Regions from separate parts of the Rhodoplanes sp. SY1 genome, predicted to be linked through region 2. Evidence: predicted binding sites of a transcription regulator. Region 2 holds the regulator's gene; the other holds the start of a gene.

Region 1 (10,311 bases), on a different contig from region 2:
TCGGGCCGTCCTTGTCAGGTGTTCTTGGAGCGTGGACCGCTCGTGCTCCGACATGCGGGTGCTGCCGGTTGGGCGGCAGTGTGGCCGGTTCCCGTCGCAACCTCAAGGGCGAAGGTATCGAACTTTAGGCGAAATCCCGGATCCCGATCGTACTGTCGGACCGGCCGCCGGGGCGACCGCGGGGACGTGAAAACGCCCGGTTTCGCCGCGATTGAGGCGGCCGTTCGCCGCCGGTCCCGCCGGCGCGCCGCCGCCACTGGAGCGCCTCGTGTCCCGCCTGACCTCGTCCCTCGCCGTCGTGTGGCGCCTCGCCGCACCTTACTTCCGCTCCGAGGACCGCTGGGCGGGCCGCGGCCTGCTCGCCGCCGTCGTCGCCATCGAGCTCGCCATCGTCGCCATCACGGTGATGATCAACCAATGGAACAACCGCTTCTACAACGCCCTGCAGGAGCGCAGCTGGGACACCTTCGTGTCCGAGCTCCTGTTCTTCTGTGCGCTGGCGGCCGCCTTCATCGTGCTCGCCGTCTATCAGCTCTATCTGAACCAGTGGCTGCAGATCCGCTGGCGGCGCTGGATGACGAGCCGCTATCTGTCGCACTGGCTCGCCGACGCCAACCACTACCGCATGCAGCTCCTCGGCGACTCGGCCGACAATCCGGACCAGCGCATCGCCGAGGACATCAACCAGTTCATCGATCGCGGCCTCACCATCGGGCTCGGGCTCCTCAACGCGGTCGTCACGCTGGTGTCGTTCGTCGCCATCCTGTGGGGCCTGTCGGCGCGGGCACCGCTTCATCTCGGCGGCAGCACGTGGGACATCCCGGGCTATCTGGTCTGGGCCGCCCTCCTGTGGGCGGTCGTCGGCACCACGCTCACCCATCTGATCGGCCGGCCGCTGATCCCGCTGAACTTCCGCCAGCAGCGCTACGAGGCCGATTTCCGCTTCAGCCTGGTGCGGGTGCGCGAGAACGGCGAGCAGATCGCGCTGCTCGGCGGCGAGAGCGCCGAGAAGGCCCGGCTGCTCGATCGCTTCGGCGCCCTGATGGGCAACTGGTTCGCCATCATGACGCGGCAGAAGAAGCTCACCTTCTTCACGGCCGGCTACGGCCAGATCTCGACCGTGTTCCCGTTCGTCGTCGTGTCGCCGGCCTATTTCGCCGGCGTCGTCAATCTCGGCGGGCTGATGCAGACGGCCTCGGCCTTCGGCAGCGTGCAGACGGCGCTGTCCTTCTTCATCACGTCCTACCGGTCGATCGCCGAATGGAAGGCGGTGGTCGACCGGCTCGACGGCTTCGACGCCGCGATCGCGGCGGGCCGAGCCGCGACCCGGACGCCGGAGACGATCGCGGTGACGCCGCGCCCGGAGGCCGGCGGCATCGCGACCGCGGCGCTCGACGTGCGGCTGCCGAACGGGCGGCCGTTGGTGACGGCCGCCGACCTCGATCTGCCGGCCGGGGCGCGCGTGCTGGTCAATGGCCCGTCGGGCTCGGGCAAGTCGACCCTGTTCCGGGCGCTCGCCGGCATCTGGCCGTTCGGCGACGGCGACATCGCGGTGCCGGACGGCAAGACCGTGATGGTCCTGCCGCAGAAGCCGTATCTGCCGGTCGGCCCGCTCGCCGCCGCGGTCGCGTACCCGGCCGAGCCGGAGCGGTTCGCGCGGGAGCGGGTCGCCGAGGTCCTCGTAGCGGTCGGGCTCGGCGGGCTGGTGCCGCGGCTCGACGAGGACGCCCATTGGGCCCGCATGCTGTCGCTCGGCGAGCAGCAGCGTCTCGCCATCGCCCGCGCCATCCTGCACGCGCCCGACTATCTGTTCCTCGACGAGGCGACGGCGTCGCTCGACGAGCCGTCGGAGGCGGCCCTCTATCGGCTGTTGCGCGAAAGACTGCCCGGCACGGCGCTGGTGTCGATCGGCCACCGCTCGACGCTCGACGCCCTGCACGACCGCCGCCTGGTGCTGGAGCGCGACGGCGACGGCCACACGATTCGCGAGCGGGATCTGGCGCCGGCGCAGTGAGGCGGCGGTAGTAACAACTGCGTTCGCGGGGCTCGAAGGCCTCGCCCGCTCCGATGAAGAGCGGCGATGAAAGGCGATGAAAAAAGGGCCGCCTTTCGGCGGCCCTTCGTCGTCTGGTGATCAGGTCTGCCGATCAGGAGCGGCCGATCAGAAGTCCATGCCGCCCATGCCGCCGCCGTGCGGCATCGCCGGGGCCGGCTTGTCCTTCGGCAGCTCGGCGACCATCGCCTCGGTGGTGACCAGCAGGCCGGCGATCGAGGCGGCGTCCTGGAGCGCGGTGCGCACCACCTTGGCCGGATCGATGATGCCGGCCTCGACGAGGTCGACATACTTCTCGGTCTGCGCGTCGAAGCCGAACGTCTCCGACTTGTTCTCGAGGATCTTGCCGACCACGATCGAGCCCTCGACGCCGGCGTTCTCGACGATCTGCCGGATCGGCGCCTCGAGCGCCTTCAGCACGATGTTGATGCCGGCCTGGACGTCGGCATTGTCGTTCTTGATCTTGCCGACCGAGGCCTTGGCGCGCAGCAGCGCGACGCCGCCGCCCGGGACGATGCCTTCCTCGACGGCCGCGCGGGTCGCGTTGAGGGCGTCCTCGACGCGGTCCTTCTTCTCCTTCACCTCGATCTCGGTGGCGCCACCGACGCGGATCACCGCGACGCCGCCGGCGAGCTTCGCCAGACGCTCCTGGAGCTTCTCACGGTCGTAGTCCGAGGTGGTCTCCTCGACCTGCGCCTTGATCTGACCGACGCGCGCCTCGATGTCGGCCTTCTTGCCGGCGCCGTCGACGATCGTGGTCTTCTCCTTCTCGATCAGGACCTTCTTGGCCCGGCCGAGCATCTGCACCGTGACGTTCTCGAGCTTGATGCCGAGGTCTTCGGAGATCACCTGGCCGCCGGTGAGGATCGCGATGTCCTCGAGCATCGCCTTGCGGCGATCACCGAAGCCCGGCGCCTTCACGGCCGCGACCTTGAGGCCGCCGCGCAGCTTGTTGACGACGAGCGTGGCCAGCGCCTCGCCCTCGACGTCCTCGGCGATGATGACGAGCGGCTTGCCCGACTGCACCACGGCCTCGAGCACCGGCAGCATGGCCTGCAGGCCCGACAGCTTCTTCTCGTGCAGGAGGATGTAGGCGTCCTCGAGGTCGGCCGTCATCTTCTCGGCATTGGTGATGAAGTACGGCGAGAGGTAGCCGCGGTCGAACTGCATGCCCTCGACGACCTCGAGCTCGGTCTCGAGCGCCTTGGCCTCCTCGACCGTGATGACGCCCTCGTTGCCGACCTTCTGCATGGCGCCGGCGATCATCTCGCCCACGCCCTTGTCGCCGTTGGCCGAGATGGTGCCGACCTGCGCGACCTCGGCCGACGAGCCGACCTTCTTGGCGCGCTTCTCGATGTCCTTCACGACCGCCTGCACGGCGATCTCGATGCCGCGCTTCAGGTCCATCGGGTTCATGCCGGCCGCGACCGACTTGGCACCCTCGCGGACGATCGCCTGGGCGAGCACCGTGGCCGTGGTGGTGCCGTCACCGGCGAGGTCGTTGGTCTTCGAGGCCACTTCGCGCACCATCTGGGCGCCCATGTTCTCGAACTTGTCCTCGAGCTCGATCTCCTTCGCCACCGTCACACCGTCCTTGGTGATGCGCGGGGCGCCAAAGCTCTTCTCGATGACGACGTTGCGGCCCTTCGGGCCGAGCGTCACCTTCACGGCGTTGGCGAGCAGGTCGACGCCGCGCAGCATCTTGTCGCGCGCGTCGGTGGAAAAGCGGACGTCCTTGGCAGCCATGTCGATTGCTCCGAATTGGGGTCAGTCGGGGGAACGCCGGGCCGTGGGGGCAGCGCGCTCGCGCGCCCCGCGCGGCCGGCGGGAAGGCGTGGTGATCAGCCGATCACGCCCATGATGTCGGACTCCTTCATGATCAGGAGGTCCTCGCCGTCGAGCTTCACCTCGGTGCCCGACCACTTGCCGAACAGGACGCGGTCGCCGACCTTGAGGTCGAGCGGGACCAGCTTGCCGGCCTCGTCGCGGCCGCCCGGGCCGACGGCGATGATCTCGCCCTGGCTCGGCTTCTCCTTGGCGGTGTCCGGGATGATGATGCCGCCGGCGGTCTTCTCTTCGGCCTCGATGCGCTTCACGACGACGCGATCGTGCAGCGGGCGGAACGTGGTCTTCGCCATGGACTGTCTATCCTCGTCGCCACCTCGGGTGGCTGGGGTTTCGTTGGCAAACTCGGGATTGTCGGCTGGCACTCCGGTGTCGCGAGTGCCAGACCCGGCCCGGAGATAGGGAGGCGGCTCCGGGCTGTCAAGGCGCCGGCCGGAACCAAACCGAGGCCGGGGCGTTGCGGCTGCCGGCGCGGTTAATGCGCCGGGCCGGTCGCGAGACGGCGACCGGCGGGCCCGCGAGGGCGCAGGCGTCGTCTTAGCCGGGCCGCCGCGGGCAGGCAACCCGCGGACGACTTGCCCGCGGATCGGTCACTCGACGATGACCTGATGGGACGAGCGCGCAGGATGGTCCTGCGGCACCAGCGTATCCGGGTCGCTCACCCGCACCGGCTCGGGCAGTGGAAGCGGCTCGATCTCGACGGTCGGCGAAAAACTCAACCCGATCGGGCGAGTGAGAGAACGCCCGCCGCGGGGGGGCGACGCGCACCATCAGACCGGCCCGGAAACCACTGCCCCGGATACGGCCGTGGAAGGCGTTCTTCGGAACGGCCGGGATCGGTGCGACAGGGCGGCCGAGCGAGAAAGAAAAAAGGCCGCGGCGGAGCCGCGGCCTTCGCGCGTCGGGGACCGGCCCCGACGGGGGTGCTCGTCGATCCGGTTACCGGCTGCCGGACCCCGAGCCGCCCGTATCCGATCCGGACATCCCGGAGCCGCCCGTCCCGGAGCCGCTCGCGCCCGAGCCGCTCGCGTCCGAACCGCTCGCGCCCGAGCCGGACGCATCGGACCCGGAGGCGCCGCCGCTCATCCCCGAGCCGCTCTCCCCGGAGGTGCCGCTCTGGCCGCCCTGCGAGGTCGGACCGCCGCCCGTCGACGAGCCGCCCGCCCCGGTGGTGCCCATCGACTGGCCCTGCCCGGCATCGCCGCCGAACTCGGCCATGTCGAGGCCGAGATCCGACAGCGCGCGCCGGTCGAGCTGGTCGTCGGCGGACGCATAGCCCTTGTCGCGCTTGAAGTTCTGCAGCGCCGAGCGGGTGTCCGGCCCCCACACGCCGTCGACCTCGCCGGAGCTGAAGCCCTTGTCGTTCAGCGCCTGCTGGAGGCGGCTGATCTGGTCCTTGCTGAGCCCGTCGACCGAGATCGGCTGCCGCTCGGCGGTCTGCCCGGCGCCGTCCATCGACGACTGCCGGCCGGAATCGTGCGCGCTCCCCTTGTCGCTCGAGCCCGACCCCTTGCCGCTCTGCTGGCCCTGTTGCCATTGGCCGGACGGCTGCTGGCCCTGCTGACCCTGCGAGGGCTGCTGCGCATAGGCCGGCAGCGACAGGGCGAGGACGGTCGTCGCGAGAAGAATGCGTTTCATCGAGGTCTCCCGGAGGTGTTCTGGTTGGGTTCGGTCCCGACACCGGGCCCGGCCGGCGTCATCCGTGCGCGAGGCGCGGAACCGACACCGGGCCAACCGGCGGCGGGCGACATCGTTCTGCTCACCTCGTCGATCTCGGCCGATGTCGCCGGCGACCATCCCGCCGCCGGACCGAGCTTGGTTCTCCGCCACCGGAGCCGGACGCCGATCGGAGCCGACGGCGGTCATCGAAACGCCCATCTCGGGCCGTCATGGTGAGGGCGTTCTTCCGCGAACCCGACGCTCGCGGGCGCGCCGGCACGGCCGGTCGGCGACGGCGGCGGAGGTATGAATCACACTTGCGTCAAGCCCTTCCGCCGATCAGAGTGGGGCATCGATGTCGGAGATCGTCATGCTGGGTTCGTTCCGGGGCGCCGCGCGCGTATTGACGGCCGCCGCCGCGCTGACGTCGCTCGCGGGCTGCGCGAGCACGCTGCCGTCGTTCTCGGGCGGCGGGTCGGCGCCGGAGCCCGGCCCCGCCCCGGTGGCGGCGGCGCCGCCGTCCAGCATCCGGCCGGACGAGATCGTCGGCCGCTGGGGCATCGCCGCCTATCACCGGCCCGAGGACCGCGCCCGTACCGAGGCGGCGGCGCGCGGCCAGTGCAAGCTGCCCTTCGTCATCAATCGCTCCTCGACCGGCGTGTCGATGCTCGGCCACGACAGCCCGCAGGTGCAGGACATGCTGCTCAAGGCGGGACCGGACGGGAAGAGCTATATCGGCCCGAGCCCGGCCGCCCCCGATGCCGACGACCGCGAGGTGGTGTCGTTCGACGGCCGCGTGCTGATCCTCAAATGGGTCGATCCGGAGGTCGCCGGCCGCTACGGCACCATGATCCTGGTGCGCTGCGGCGCCGAGGGCACCACGGCGCGCGCCCCGCGTCCCGCTCCCGCCGCCGCCCGCTGATCCGCCACCCTGCATGACCACGAGGCCCGCATGAATGCCGGGCACCCCAAGCTCCTCTGGTTGCCGCTCGCCCCGTTCGAGCGCGACGGGCTGAAGACCGCGCTCAAGGGCGCCGGCCTGCCGCACGACGACGTCGCGGCGCCCGGACGGTACTTCTGGCGCTTCGAGGAGAACGACGTCCCGGTCGGCTTCGGCGGCATCGAGGTGCACGGCGACGACGGGCTCCTGCGCATCGTCACCCTGCCGATGCTGCGCCATCGCGGTCTCGGCGGCGCCATCGCCGAGGCGCTGGAGGGCGAGACCGTCGCGCTCGGCTGCCGCGCCCTGTGGGTGGCGGCCGGCGGCGAGGCCGCCTTCTTCGCCGAGCGCGGCTACGTGCCGGTGCTGCCCACCGCCGTCCCGGCCGCGATCGCCGAGCGCCTCTCGTCCGGCGCCGACACGCCGATGATGAAGAGGGTGGGATAGGGCGGAGCGAGGTGATGTGACGGGGGTGTTTCGGCGCCCCGGCGCCTCACGACCATCATCGGGCTTGGCTCACCCCCTCTTCGTCGCGTCACGACTGTCGACGGGCTTGGCTCACCCCCTCCCCATCCCTCCCCCACAAGGGGGGAGGGAGCAGGCTGTGGCGGGCCCCGCCCATCTGGTCGCACCACCGAACTGATATCGCTTTCCCGGGGCTCCGTGGCCGCGCCTCCTGCGTTCCCTCCCCCCTTGTGGGGGAGGGACAGGGAGGGGGGTGAGCCACGCACGATCACGTCAGCGATGAGAGCGACCCGCGCAGCCACCAACAGACGACGTGATCAGGTCGGCTTCAACGAAGCAAAGTGATCACGTCCTCTCTTCACTCCTTCGCAGCTACTCCGTCTTGGCGCCGAGGCCGGCGAGCTTGACGATCTTGGCCCACTTCTCGATGTCGGCGCGCAGATAGGCGTCGAACGCCTTCGGGTCCATGTCCATCGGCACGGCGCCCTGGCGGCTCCACGCCTCGCGGATCTCGGGCCTGGCGATCACGGCCCGGATCGCGCCGTTGAGCTGGTCGACGATCGCGGCGGGGGTGCCGGCCGGCGCCATCACGCCGAGCCAGATGGTCGCCTCGTAGCCCGGCACGCCGGCCTCCGCGACGGTCGGCACGTTCGGCATTAGGGCCGAGCGCGTCGTTCCGGTGGTGGCGAGCGCGCGCACCTGGCCGGCCTCGGCGTTGCTGCGCATCGTCGTGATGGCGTCGAACATCATCTGCACATGGCCGCCCATCACGGCGTTGCGGGCCTCGCCCGACGCCTTGTGCGGCACATGCACGATGTCGGTGCCGCTCATCGCCTTGAACAGCTCTCCGGCCATGTGATACGGCGTGCCCGGCCCCGACGAGGCGTAGTTCAGGCCGCCGGGCTTCTGCTTGGCGAGCGCGATGAACTCGGCGAGCGTCTTGGCCGGCACGGCGTTGTTCACCACCATCAGCAGGTCGGACGAGTTGATCGGCGCCACCGCGACGAAGTCCCGCATCAGCTCGAACGGCTTGTTGGGGATCAGCGACTCGTTCGTCGTGTGGGTGTTCGACATCACGAGCAGCGTGTAACCGTCGGCCGGCGACTTCGCGACCATGTCGGTGCCGATGATGGCGCCGGCGCCGGGCCGGTTCTCCACCACGAAGGACTGCTTCGTCGTCTCGGAGAGATGCTGCGCCAGCGCGCGGGCGAACACGTCGGCCGGGCCGCCGGCGCCGAACGGCACGATCATGCGCACCGGCCGTGCCGGATAGTCCTGCGCCGCGGCCGGCCCGCTCGGTGATGCTGCGATTGCGAGAAGAACGGCTCCGGCGAGGCCGGACACCAGCAGACGAGACGACAGCACGCGGAAAGACGGGACGCGAGGCAACAGGACGCGAGGCAACAGGACGCGAGGCAACAGGGCGAGAGCACGCCGGCGAGCGTTCATGGACTTCCTCCCGTGTGATGGATCGTTGTGACGGCCGATCCTTTCATCCACGGGTACCACGAACGCGCCCGGCCGGCGAGGCGTCCGCGTGCTAAGGGATCACAGGAGATCGCAGGGGATCACGGGAGATCGCAGGCGACGAGGCGCCGGGCCACTCCGCCAGGCGGTCGCCGGGTCGCACAGGCTCGGTCGCACAGGCTCGGTCGAACCGGCCCGGTCGAGCCGGCTCAGTCGAACAGCGCGTCGATGTCGTTCTGGGAGACGTGGCCCGCGTCGCCCTCGAGCTTGGGGCCGTTGAGGAGCTTGTCCTCCTCCGAGACCTCGGGCGCCGCCACCTCGGGCACGTATTCGCCGAAGGACTCGATGCCGCCCCAGATCTCTTCCATGCGGCGGATGTGCTCCTCGATGAACTTGAGGGCTGCCACCACCTTGCTGATCCGCTGGCCGGTGAGATCCTGGAAATTGCAGGACTCGAAGATGCGGATCACGCAGTCCTGGATTTCACGCGCCGTCGCCTTCTGGGTCTCGTCGGTGAGCGCATTGGCGAGCGTGTCGGCGCGGCTGTCGATGTCCTCGACGGCGCCCAGGATCGCCTCGGTGGCCCGCTCGGTGTCGTCGACGACGGCGTCGAGCTCGTTCGCCACCCGCGACATCTCGTGGCCGTTGAAGCCGGTGACGTGGATGGTCGCCAGCTCGCGCTTGGTCTCGACGATCGCGTCGCTGATCACGTCGAGCTCGGCCTTGAGCTTGTGGAACTCGTTGAACTGCGCCTGGAACTTCTCGAGCGTCTGCTGCGCCTCGGTGGCGCGGCCCTCGATCAGGGCGCGCACGCCGCGGATCTCGGTGATCACCTCGAGGTGGCGCAACGCGGCGTCCGCGTCGTTCGCCGAGGCGGGCATGACGACCTCGTCCGCCGATCCGATGAGACCTAACGCGATCTCTTCGACGGGGCGGACCTGCTCGATGCGAAAGAGTTTGCGCGTTTGCATGGAGGCTTCGGTAATTCGAGGCGTTCTTTACCGTTCTACCGGACCATTCTTTAACGACCGGTTCACGCGACGGATGTGCACGTTTCCGGTGAGTTCTCGGCCCTGGTGTCGTCGTGGCGCAGCGCCGCGCGGCCCGCGCCCGAAGCGCGGTTACGATGTATTTACCACGTTTCGGCGCGCTTCATGTTTCATTAACCACGAAAATTCCGTGTTTACGGTTCCGACACCATAGTCGTTCGAATTCCATCGATCATACCGTTACAGTAAATCGGGGCCGGCTCGTTTTTACGACTTGGTCGCCATTTCGGGCTTTTACTCGAAATGCACCACGACTTGGTGTCCGAACCGTTCATCGCGTAACGAGTGCAGAGCCCCGTCATGTCCCGCGTTCTTCTTTGCCTCCTGGCCGCGACCGCGCTGTCGGGACCGCCGGCCCTCGCCCAGACCTACGTGTCGGGCCCTCACACCGTCTCCGGACGCGTCTACATGGTGCCGCAGACCGCCCAGCAGGCGCCGGTGCGGCGCGGCGGCCTCGGCGGCGGCTTCATCGAGGCGATCTTTTCGGGCGGCGACGTCGCCGCGCCGCATGCCCGCGGGGGCCAGGCGCAGGATCCGACCCAGTATGGCGGCGGACGTTACGCCGGCATCGACCCGAGCGAGTTCAGCCGCACCGCCGTCGATCCGCGCTTCCGGCCGCAGGTGGTCGCCTATGACGGCGACGAGGCGCCCGGCACGATCGTGGTCGATACCCGGAATTTCTATCTGTACCTCGTCCAGGGCAACGGCCGGGCGATGCGCTACGGCGTCGGCGTCGGCCGTCCGGGCTTCACCTGGGCCGGCGCCCACACCATCACGGGCAAGAAGGAATGGCCGGACTGGCGGCCGCCCGAGGAGATGCTGCGCCGGCAGCC
Region 2 (10,311 bases):
CGAAGGCGCGGGCGAAGCGGTCCTGCTCCACGGCGACATGGCGGACATGGCTGTTGAAGTCGCAATACGGGCACTTCGACAGGCAGAACGGCCAATGGACGTAGACCCCGAAGGGCACGTCCTCGCGGGGCTCGGTCACGCGATCCAGCACGGCGCGCTCCATGAGGTCAGCGTCGCTCAAGGCACGCCTCCGCCAGCATCACGAAGGCGCGGGCCCGATGCGAGAGGCCTTTTCCGATGGGCGGCAGGCCATGCTTCTCCTCGGCCGGCATCTCGCCGAAGGTTCGATCGTGGCCGTTGGGCAGGAACATCGGATCGTAGCCGAAGCCGAGGGTTCCGCGCGGCGGCCACACCAGCACGCCGTCGACACGCGCGAGAAAATCCTCGCGGTGGCCGTCCGGCCAGGCGAGGCACAGGGCGGAGACGAAATGGGCGCGGCGCTGCGCGGGCGCCGTCGCGCCGCGCTCGACGAGCTTCGCGTGGATGTCGGCCATCGCCCGGGGAAAGTCCTTGTCCGGGCCGGCCCAGCGGGCCGAGTGGATGCCGGGCGCCCCGTCGAGCGCGTCGACCACGAGTCCGGAGTCGTCCGAGAAGGCCGGCAGGCCGGTCGCGTGGGCTGCCGCCGCCGCCTTGATGTGGGCGTTCTCGACGAAGGTCGTGCCGGTCTCGTCGGGCTCCGGCAGGCCGAGCTCGCCGGCCGACACGGCCTCGATGCCGTAGGGTGCCAAGAGCTCGCGCATCTCGCGCAGCTTGCCGGCATTATGGGTCGCGACGACCAGCCGGCCGGTCAGCACACGATGCGCCGTCTCGCTCATCGGACGCCCGGCGATCTGTTCGGCGTCATTCCGGGGCGCACCGAAGGTGCGAACCCGGAATCCAGCCAGGAGCACCGAATCCGCGGCTGGATTCCGGGTTCGGCGCGGTGCGCCGCCCCGGAATGACCGACCCGGATATCCGCCCGATCCGATCTCACATCACCGCCATTTTCTGCAGCTCGACCAGCCGGCCGACGCCCTTGCGGGCGAGCGCCAGCAGGCTGAGGAACTGGGCCTCGCTGAACGGCTCGCGCTCTGCCGTGCCCTGGATCTCGACGATGCCGCCGTTGCCGGTCAGCACGAAGTTGGCGTCGGTGTCGGCCTGCGAGTCCTCGGCATAGTCGAGGTCGAGCACGGCGAGGCCGTTGTGGACGCCGCACGACACCGCCGCGACGTGATCGCGCAAGACCTCGCCGCGCAGCATGTCGCGCGCCTTCATCCAGGCGAGGCAGTCGTGCAGGGCCACCCAGGCGCCCGTGATCGAGGCCGTGCGGGTGCCGCCGTCGGCCTGGATGACGTCGCAGTCGACCGTGATCTGGCGCTCGCCGAGCGCCTCGAGGTCGAGGACGGCGCGCAGCGAGCGGCCGATCAGCCGCTGGATCTCGACGGTGCGGCCCGACTGCTTGCCGGCCGCGGATTCGCGCCGGGTGCGCTCCGAGGTGGCGCGCGGCAGCATGCCGTACTCGGCCGTCACCCAGCCGCGCGCCTGGCCCTTGAGCCACGGCGGCAGGCGGTCCTCCAGGGTGGCGGTGACCAGCACATGGGTGTCGCCGAACTTCACGAAGCAGGAGCCCTCGGCATACTTCACCACGGCGCGTTCGAGCGAGACGGCACGCAGCTCGTCGGGCTGGCGGTGGCTCGGACGCATGGACGGCTCCTCGGGCGAAGCGACGGAACGGACGGCGAGGTCGCCGGGGACGGGTCGCTGTGGGCATGGCGCGATCGGCCGCGCGGCGGCGCCGCGGGCGAAACGATCGCGGCTCGCTTTTAGGTCGCCGGACCCCGGGCGGCAAGGGCCGGCTGTCCGCGGTCCCCGGTCGCGATCGCCCGGCGGCTTGCGCTCCCCCGGGCCGAGGGACAAATCTGGAGGCCGAACCCGTCAGTCCCGCGCGAGCCCGAGCCAAGCCCCGTGTCCCAGGACCTTCCGATCGGCGCCAGCCCCAGCCTCGTCCAGCTCAACGAGCGCTCCCGCGAGATCTTTCGCGGGATCGTCGACAGCTATCTCGCCACCGGCGAGCCGGTGGGATCGCGCAACCTCGCGCGGCTGATCCCGATGACGCTGTCGCCCGCCTCGGTGCGCAACGTCATGCAGGACCTGGAGCAGGCGGGCCTCATCTACGCCCCGCACACCTCGGCCGGCCGGCTGCCGACCGAGTTCGGGCTGCGCTTCTTCGTCGACGCGCTGATGCAGGTCGGCGACCTGCCGGAGGACGAGCGCCGCTCGATCGAGGCCCAGGTGGCGGGCGCCGGCCGCTCCATGGAGGGCGTGCTCACCGAGGCCTCGACCATGCTGTCGGGCCTCACCCGGGCCGCCGGCGTGGTGCTCACCACCAAGGCGAACGCCCGCCTCAAGCACATCGAGTTCGTCCGGCTGGAGCCGACCCGGGCGCTGGTGGTGCTGGTCGCCGAGGACGGCCAGGTGGAGAACCGCATCCTCGACCTGCCGCCCGGCCTGCCGAGCTCCGCCCTGGTCGAGGCGACCAACTTTCTCAACCGCCACATCCGCGGCCAGACGCTTCTGGACGCCCGCACGGCGCTCGAGCAGGCGCTCGCCGCCGGCAAGGCCGAGCTCGACGCGCTCACGCAAAAGATCGTCGCGGCCGGGCTCGCCAGCTGGTCGGGCGGCGACGGCGACGACCGCAAGCTGATCGTGCGCGGCCACGCGCATCTCCTGGAGGACCTGCACGCGCTGGAGGACCTCGAGCGGGTGCGCCAGCTGTTCGACGAGCTGGAGACCCAGCGCGGCCTCGTCGACCTGCTCGGCCGGGCCGAATCGGCGGAGGGCGTGCGCATCTTCATCGGCTCGGAGAACAAGCTGTTCTCGCTGTCGGGCTCGTCGACCATCATCGCGCCCTACCGCGACAGCACCGGCCGCATCGTCGGCGTCATCGGCGTGATCGGCCCGACCCGCCTCAACTACGCCCGCGTCGTCCCGATGGTCGACTACACGGCCCGCGTGATCGGCCGGATGCTCGGGGGGTGAGCCCCCGCCGGCGGTGCGCCTCCCGCGCGGCCGGCCCGGCCCGCGGCCGAAATCCTTGATTTCCCCGCGCGGCGGCCCGATATGCGGGGGCGAAACCGGATCAACGTACAGACGGACGGATCGCCATGACCGACGACAAGGCCGGCGCCGCGCCCGCCCACGAGGCGACGAGCGCGAGCGCCCCGGAGACCGCTGCGGCCAGTGCCGCCTATGCCGCGACGGCGGCGAAGGCCGAGGCCGCGGCCGGCCCGCAAAATCCTGCCGGGCAAAATCCTTCGGGGCAAAACCCCTCGGGTCAGGATCCCGCCGCCGGGCAAAACCCGGGCGTGGACGTCGCGGCGCTCGCCAAGGAGGCCGCCGAGCACAAGGACCGGCTGCTGCGCACGCTGGCCGAGATGGAGAATCTGCGCCGGCGCACCGAGCGCGAGGTCGCCGACGCCCGCACCTACGGCATCTCGGGCTTCGCCCGCGACATGCTCGCCGTCGCCGACAATCTCCGCCGCGCCCTGGAGGCGGTGAGCGCCGAGAGCCGCGACACGCTGCCGGCGCCGGTGAAGAGCTTCCTCGAAGGCGTCGAGCTGACCGAGCGCGAGCTCCTGAAGGCTTTCGAGCGCAACGGGGTGAAGAAGTTCGACCCGCAGGGCCAGAAGTTCGACCCCAACGTTCACCAGGCGATGTTCGAGATTCCGGATCAGACGACCCCGAACGGCACCGTCGTCCAGGTCGTCCAGGCCGGCTACATGATCGGCGAGCGGGTGCTGCGCCCCGCCTTGGTCGGCGTGTCGAAGGGCGGCCCGAAGGTCGCCCCCGGCGGGGCGGCCGGCGAAGCGACGGCCCCGGCCGCCGGCGAGGGTCTCCCGCCCGGCGGCACCACGACCTGATCGGACGGACGTTTCGCCCCACGGCGCCGAACGTCGCTCGGCTCGGCGCCGCGCGCCGGCGCGGCTGGCCCGGCCTCAGCCGCGCGGATTGACCCCGTCGCGCACGGCACGGAAGCGCGGGAAGGCGTTCGACCAGGCGTCGTCGCGGGCGACCCCGAGGATGCGCAGATAGGCGCCGGAGCCGAAACGGATCCACTGAACGAGCTTGATCGTCGCGTCGGTCTTCGGATCCTTGCCCTCCGCCATCACCTGGTGGGTGTTGGCGCTGCCGCCGCCGAGCCGCAGCATCTCGGCGTTGACCACCCGCAGATCCTTGTAGCCGCCGAAGCCGGCCAGCAGGTTGCGGGCGAAGGTGTCGCGCGCCGCCGTCTCCTCCGGCCCGCCGCGGCCGACCGAGACCAGCATCATGGGCTGCTCGGTGGCGTCCAGCGTGTCCTTCGGCCCCTCGGTCAGCACCGCGCCGGCGCCGCCGATGACCCGCACCGGCCGCATGCCGGAGAGCTCGTCGATCCGGATCGGCAGCAGGCTCAGCTGCTCCTCGATCGGCACCGCGTCGCGCCGCGCGACCGACGCCAGCATGCTGCGCACCGCCGCGTCCGGATAGGTCTTGGCGGCGTCCTCCGGCACCTGGACGACGACCAGGGCGGCGGCCTCGCCGGCCGGCGCCACCAGGATCCACTTGCGGACCTTCTTGCCGTCCGCCTCCTGGCGACCGGCCACCAGGGTGCCCTCGCCGCCGGCCGGGAAGCTCTCGCGCGTCTCCTCGACGATGCCCTGCTTCTTGATGCGGTCGCGGGAGATCTGCTTGGCCGTGTCGGCGAGGCTCTGGCCCGTCACCTCCAGCATCAGCACCGAGGCGCCGGTGTCGTCGTCCTCGAAGCCTGGAAACTTCTCGCTCGCCTTGAGGCTGCCGGTGGGGACGAGGCCGAGCTTGAGGCCGGGCGGATAGACCGGATCGGCGGCCCGGGCCGTCGTCGTCAGCGGGCCGGCGAGCACGACCAGCGAGGCCAGCGCGAGGCCCAGCGCGGCGGCGCGGGCGGTGCGCGAGCCACGCTCTCGCGCCCGATGCTCGCACGGACCTTGCGCACGCAGACGACGCTCTCGGATCATGGCGCTTCCCTCGTCCGGCGCGGCGGCCGCCGCCCGGGTCGGGAACAGATGTCAGCGCAATGCGGCGCGGTTCGGGCAGGCCGAGATGCGTCGCGGCGCCGCGGGTGCGCGCCTCAGGCCGGGGCGGTCGGGGCGCGGCGGCGGCGCGGCCCGCCGGCCACCGGCGTGTTCGGCATCGGACCGTCCGGCGACGCGGCGTTCGACCCGAGGTCGTAGCGCCGGCCGTTCGGCATCACCAGATAACGTGACACCACCCGCAGCGTGCCGTGCCGATCCGGCTCGCCTTCGACGACCAGGCGGGTGCCGACCGGAAACCGGCGGGGCAGGCGCTGCTTCGGCGTCATGGCGACCTCCGGGACCGACGAATGTGGCCGGGTGGCTGGACTGGAGAGCGGACGACGGGTCGGCTCGGCGGGGACGGCTCGACCGAAGCGGTCCGATCGAGGCGGTCCGACCGAGCCGGTCCGATCGGATCGTGCGGGGCCGATCCGACCGAAACGCCAGTCTGCCCCGCGACGACGACGCGATGGCCCGCTTCGCAGCGGACCTTCCGGCATGCTAGGAAGGTGTCATGACAAAGGCATGTCGCCGATGAGCGCCACCCTGACGACGCCCGGATCCCGCGTGACCGAGTCCCGCGGGCCGGAGGGCCGGACCCCGGACCTGACCGCCGTGATGGCGGACATCGGGCGGCGCGCGCGTGCGGCCGCCGGGGCCGTCGCCCTGGCGAGCGCGATCGACAAGTCCGAGGCGCTGATCGCCATGGCCGAGGCGCTGCGCGCCGCGGCGCCGGAGATCCTGGCCGCCAATGCCGAGGACGTCAGCGAGGCGCGCAGCCGCGGCGCCACGGCGGCGCTGATCGACCGCCTCAAGCTCGACGAGAAGCGCGTCGCCGCGATGGCCGAGGGGATCGAGGTGGTCGCCGCGCTGGCCGACCCGGTCGGCGCCGTCATGGACGCCTGGACGCGGCCGAACGGCATGACGATCGAGCGCGTGCGGGTGCCGCTCGGCGTCATCGGCGTCATCTACGAGAGCCGGCCGAACGTCACGGCCGACGCCGGCGCGCTGTGCCTGAAGGCCGGCAACGCCGTGATCCTGCGCGGCGGCTCCGACAGCTTCCGCTCCTCGCGCGCCATTCATGCGGCCCTGGTCGAAGGGCTGCGCGCCGCCGACATGCCCGAGGACGCGATCCAGCTGGTGCCGACCCGCGACCGCGCCGCGGTCGGGCTGATGCTCGGCGGGCTCGACGGCACCATCGACGTGATCGTGCCGCGCGGCGGCAAGGATCTGGTCGCCCGGGTGCAGGCCGAGGCCCGCGTCCCGGTGTTCTCGCATCTCGACGGCAACTGCCACGTCTATGTCGACGCCGGCGCCGATCTGGCGATGGCGAAATCGATCCTGATGAACGCCAAGCTGCGGCGCACCGGCGTGTGCGGGGCGGCCGAGACCCTGCTGGTCGACCGCGCCGTCGCGGCGACCCATCTGGCGCCGCTCGTGACCATGCTGCTCGACGCCGGCTGCGAGGTGCGCGGGGACGCCGCGGCGCAGGCCGTCGATGCGCGTGTAAAGGCGGCGAGCGAGGCCGACTGGGCGACCGAGTATCTCGACGCCATCATCGCCGCCAAGGTGGTCGACGGCATCGACGAGGCGATCCGCCACGTCAACCGCTGGGGCTCCCACCACACCGACGCGATCGTCACGGCCGATCAGGCCGCGGCCGAGCGCTTCCTGGCCGAGGTGGACTCGGCCATCGTCCTGCACAACGCCTCGACCCAGTTCGCCGACGGCGGCGAGTTCGGGTTCGGGGCCGAGATCGGAATCGCCACCGGCCGGCTGCATGCCCGCGGCCCGGTCGGCGTCGAGCAGCTCACCACCTTCAAGTACCGCATCCGCGGCTCGGGTCAGACCCGTCCATAGGGTCGACCGATCCTCCCGGCCCGGGAGGCAGCGCGCGGAGCCGGAGGATCCCGAGACTTCCATGCCCATGGCGTACCATTCGCTCCGGCCCGTCTCGGCGGGGGACGAGGCGGCGCTTCGCGGCCGCGACTATCGCGTGCCGCCCTATGCGCCGGGAATGCGGATCGGCCTGTTCGGCGGCACCTTCGATCCGCCGCACGAGGCCCATCTCGCCGCCTGCCTGCTCGCCATGCGGCGGCTGCGGCTCGACCGCGTGTGGTGGCTGGTCACGCCCGGCAACCCGCTGAAGAACACCTCGGGCCTCGCACCCTTGGCCGAGCGGATCGAGGCGGCCCGCGCGCTCGCCCGCCATCCGCGCATCGCCGTCACCGGGCTCGAGGCCGCGGTCGGGGTGCGCTACACGTTCGACACCGTCCAGTATCTGGTGAAGCGCTGCCCCGGCGTGCGTTTCGTCTGGATCATGGGGGCCGACAACCTGCGCAGCTTCCACCGCTGGAACAACTGGCGCGGCATCGCCGACCTGGTGCCGATCGTGGTGGTCGACCGGCTCGGGCCGAGCCTCTATGCGAGCTCCGGCGTCGCCGGGCGGGCGCTCGCCTTCGCCCGCGTCAACGAGGACCGGGCGGTCCGGCTGCCCTATCTGAAGCCGCCCGCCTGGGCGTTCCTGCACGGCCTGAAGTCGCCGCTCTCCTCGACCCAGCTCCGCGCCCAGCGGCGGCTGCCGGCCGGGAGCGGGCACGCCGGCGACGGGACGGGCGACGCCGCCGAAGCAGCGGACGACGACGCGGGCTTCGGCGCGAGCGTTGCCCGGACGCAAGAGCCCGAAAGAAACCTCCGGCGCGGCACCGCGGGTGGTTGAAACCATTTACCCCGGCCCCTTATCTTGAGAGTCGGCCGACCGCACAGGCTCGGCTCAGCGCAATGGGTCTTGCTCAAAAGGAAGGTCCCCTGACGACATCTGCGCGCTCGCGGGCGAGCGCCTCCCGAAAGCCCGCCGCCTCCGCCGCCCGTTCGGGCCCGGCCAAGTCGAACCCGTCGAAACCGGCCTTGCCGGCCACGGTCGACACCGACGCCGCTCCGTTGCAGCCGCGGCCGCCGCGTCCCGACGCCGACGAGACGCTTCGACTCGTCCTCGCCCGCCTCGACGACATGAAGGCAGAGGAGACGACGACCATCGATCTCCGCGACAAGTCCGCGCTGGCCGACGCTATGGTGGTCACCACCGGGCGCTCGAACCGCCATGTCGGCTCGATCGCCGATCGGGTGATCGAGGACCTGCGCAAGGCCGGCGTGCGGACCAAGGTCGAGGGCATGCCGCACTGCGACTGGGTGCTGATCGACGCCGGCGACGTGATCATCCACGTGTTCCGGCCCGAGGTCCGCGCCTTCTACGCGCTGGAGAAGATGTGGGCGCCGCGCGACGCCGGCGCGCGCCGCGCCGCGAGCTGAACCCGCGGGTGACGCCATGCGGCTCCTGGTCGCCGCGGTCGGACGGATGAAGGCGGGCGCCGAGCGCGAGCTCGGCGAGCGCTATCTCGACCGGTTGGCGAAGAGCGGCCGGGCGATCGGCCTGCGCGACGTCGAGGTCGTCGAGATCCGCGAGAGCAAGGCCCAGGAGATCGACCGCCGCCGCCTGGAGGAGGCGATCGCGCTCGCCAACGTGATCCCGGACGGCGCCGTCACGGTGGCGCTCGACGAGCGCGGCCGCAACCTCGACAGCCCGGCCTTCGCCGGCGAGATCCGCGCCTGGCGCGACACCGGCCGCGAGGCCGCCGTGTTCGTCATCGGTGGGGCGGACGGCCTCGACGACGAGATCCGGCGGCGCGCCGACCTCGTCCTGTCGTTCGGCGCCGCCACCTGGCCGCACCAGCTCGTCCGGGTGATGCTGCTCGAGCAACTCTATCGCGCAGTGACGATCCTGTCCGGACATCCGTACCACCGGGGGTGAGCCGGTCCCCGGCGTGCCGCCCAGAAATGGCCGGTCGGCGAAAGCATGGACGCGAATTCATCTGCTGGCCCGGCAGGGCGACGCGAAGCCGCCCCAATCCGTCGGTAAGTGCCTCCCATTCCCGTGCCTCGCGATTCCGGATCGCCGCTGCAACCGATGACGCCGAGCCCGTCCTCCCGCCCCGCGCGCGCCGCGTTGTCGCTGGCGCTGGCCTTCGCCTGTGCGGCCGCGCCGGCCGGTCCGGTCGTCGCGCAGGAGCGTGGCCGCTCGCCTGCGGTGCTCGACACCATCCGGCAGCGCGACAAGGAGCTCGAGACGATCCGGGCCGAGCAGAAGCGCGCCGCCGACACCGAGAAACAGCTGCGGGTCGAGATCGACCGGCTCGGCGAGGATCGCCGCAAGCTGAACCAGACGATGATCGACACGGCCGGGCGGGTGCGCGGCGCCGAGCAGGCGATCGCCGCCATCGAGGCCCGGCTCGACCTGCTCGAATCGACCGAGCACGGCATCAACGGCTCGCTGGAATCGCGCCGCGCCACCATCGCCCAGGTGCTGGCCGCCCTGCAGCGGCTCGGCCGGCGGCCGCCGCCGGCCTTCCTGGTGAGCGCCGAGGACGCGCTCAAGTCGGTGCGCACCGCGATCCTGCTCGGCGCCGTGCTGCCCGAGCTGAAGAGCGAGGCCGAGGCGCTCGCCACCGATCTCGCCGATCTCGTGCGGGTGCGCCGCGACAGCGCCGCCGAGCGAGCCAAGCGGGCCAACGACCTCGCCGTGCTGGCCGAGGAGCGCACCCGGCTCGGCCTGCTGATCGAGGAGCGCCAGAAGCGCCTCGGCGAGGTCGAGAAGGAGCTCGACACGGCGCGCCGCCGCGCCCTGCAGCTCGCCCTCCAGGCCGACAACCTGAAGGACCTGATCGCGCGGCTCGAGCACAATCTCGACGCCGCCGCGCGCGCCGCCCGCGCCCAGGCGGAGCACCAGGCGGCGGTCGGCGCCCGGCCTGACCTCGCCGCCCTCAAGGACCCCGGCCGGCTCGCCCCGGCGATCGCCTTCGCGTCGGCCAAGGGGACGCTGCCGCTGCCCGTGAACGGCATGCGGCTGCGCGAGTTCGGCGCCGCCGACATGCACGGCGGCACCGAGAAGGGGCTTTCGATTACCGCCCGGGCCGGCGCCCAGGTGACGGCGCCGTGCGACGGCTGGGTGGTCTATGCCGCCCCGTACCGTTCCTATGGCCAACTCTTGATCCTGAATGCCGGCGGTGGATATCATGTCCTGCTGGCAGGCATGGAACGGATCACGGTCGATCTCGGCCAATTCGTCCTGACCGGAGAGCCCGTCGGGACGATGGGAAGCAGCGGTCCGGCGATGGCGAGCGCCGCCGCCGGCGGACCGTCGCCACCCGTGCTTTACGTGGAGTTCCGCAAGGACGGGCTCCCGGTCGAT

Evidence for each region. Region 2 encodes HrcA, which represses chaperone genes, less so after heat shock. Its sites were predicted from a motif close to GTTAGCACTCNCNNNNNGNGAGTGCTAAC; they were not measured.
Region 1: a site for HrcA is predicted at 4,256-4,284, ahead of groES (co-chaperone GroES). Genes of this name have one in related genera too.

What each region holds. Positions count from the first base shown of each region.
Region 1 is NZ_JBEOMB010000059.1:68,676-78,986, forward strand. Features, by position in the region: gene ABTU92_RS16230 (ABC transporter ATP-binding protein/permease) at 269-2,014, shown strand; gene groL (chaperonin GroEL) at 2,162-3,799, opposite strand; gene groES (co-chaperone GroES) at 3,895-4,191, opposite strand; gene ABTU92_RS16245 (hypothetical protein) at 4,489-4,617, opposite strand; gene ABTU92_RS16250 (peptidoglycan-binding domain-containing protein) at 4,838-5,536, opposite strand; gene ABTU92_RS16255 (hypothetical protein) at 5,928-6,479, shown strand; gene ABTU92_RS16260 (GNAT family N-acetyltransferase) at 6,510-6,944, shown strand; gene ABTU92_RS16265 (tripartite tricarboxylate transporter substrate binding protein) at 7,335-8,324, opposite strand; gene ABTU92_RS16270 (chemotaxis protein) at 8,639-9,310, opposite strand; gene ABTU92_RS16275 (L,D-transpeptidase) at 9,779-10,311, shown strand, end outside.
Region 2 is NZ_JBEOMB010000047.1:76,154-86,464, reverse strand. Features, by position in the region: gene hemW (radical SAM family heme chaperone HemW) at 1-163, opposite strand, end outside; gene rdgB (RdgB/HAM1 family non-canonical purine NTP pyrophosphatase) at 168-815, opposite strand; gene rph (ribonuclease PH) at 970-1,683, opposite strand; gene hrcA (heat-inducible transcriptional repressor HrcA) at 1,945-3,018, shown strand; gene grpE (nucleotide exchange factor GrpE) at 3,144-3,899, shown strand; gene ABTU92_RS13500 (hypothetical protein) at 3,975-5,009, opposite strand; gene ABTU92_RS13495 (hypothetical protein) at 5,123-5,353, opposite strand; gene ABTU92_RS13490 (glutamate-5-semialdehyde dehydrogenase) at 5,685-6,926, shown strand; gene ABTU92_RS13485 (nicotinate-nucleotide adenylyltransferase) at 6,988-7,785, shown strand; gene rsfS (ribosome silencing factor) at 8,076-8,375, shown strand; gene rlmH (23S rRNA (pseudouridine(1915)-N(3))-methyltransferase RlmH) at 8,392-8,874, shown strand; gene ABTU92_RS13470 (murein hydrolase activator EnvC family protein) at 9,031-10,311, shown strand, end outside.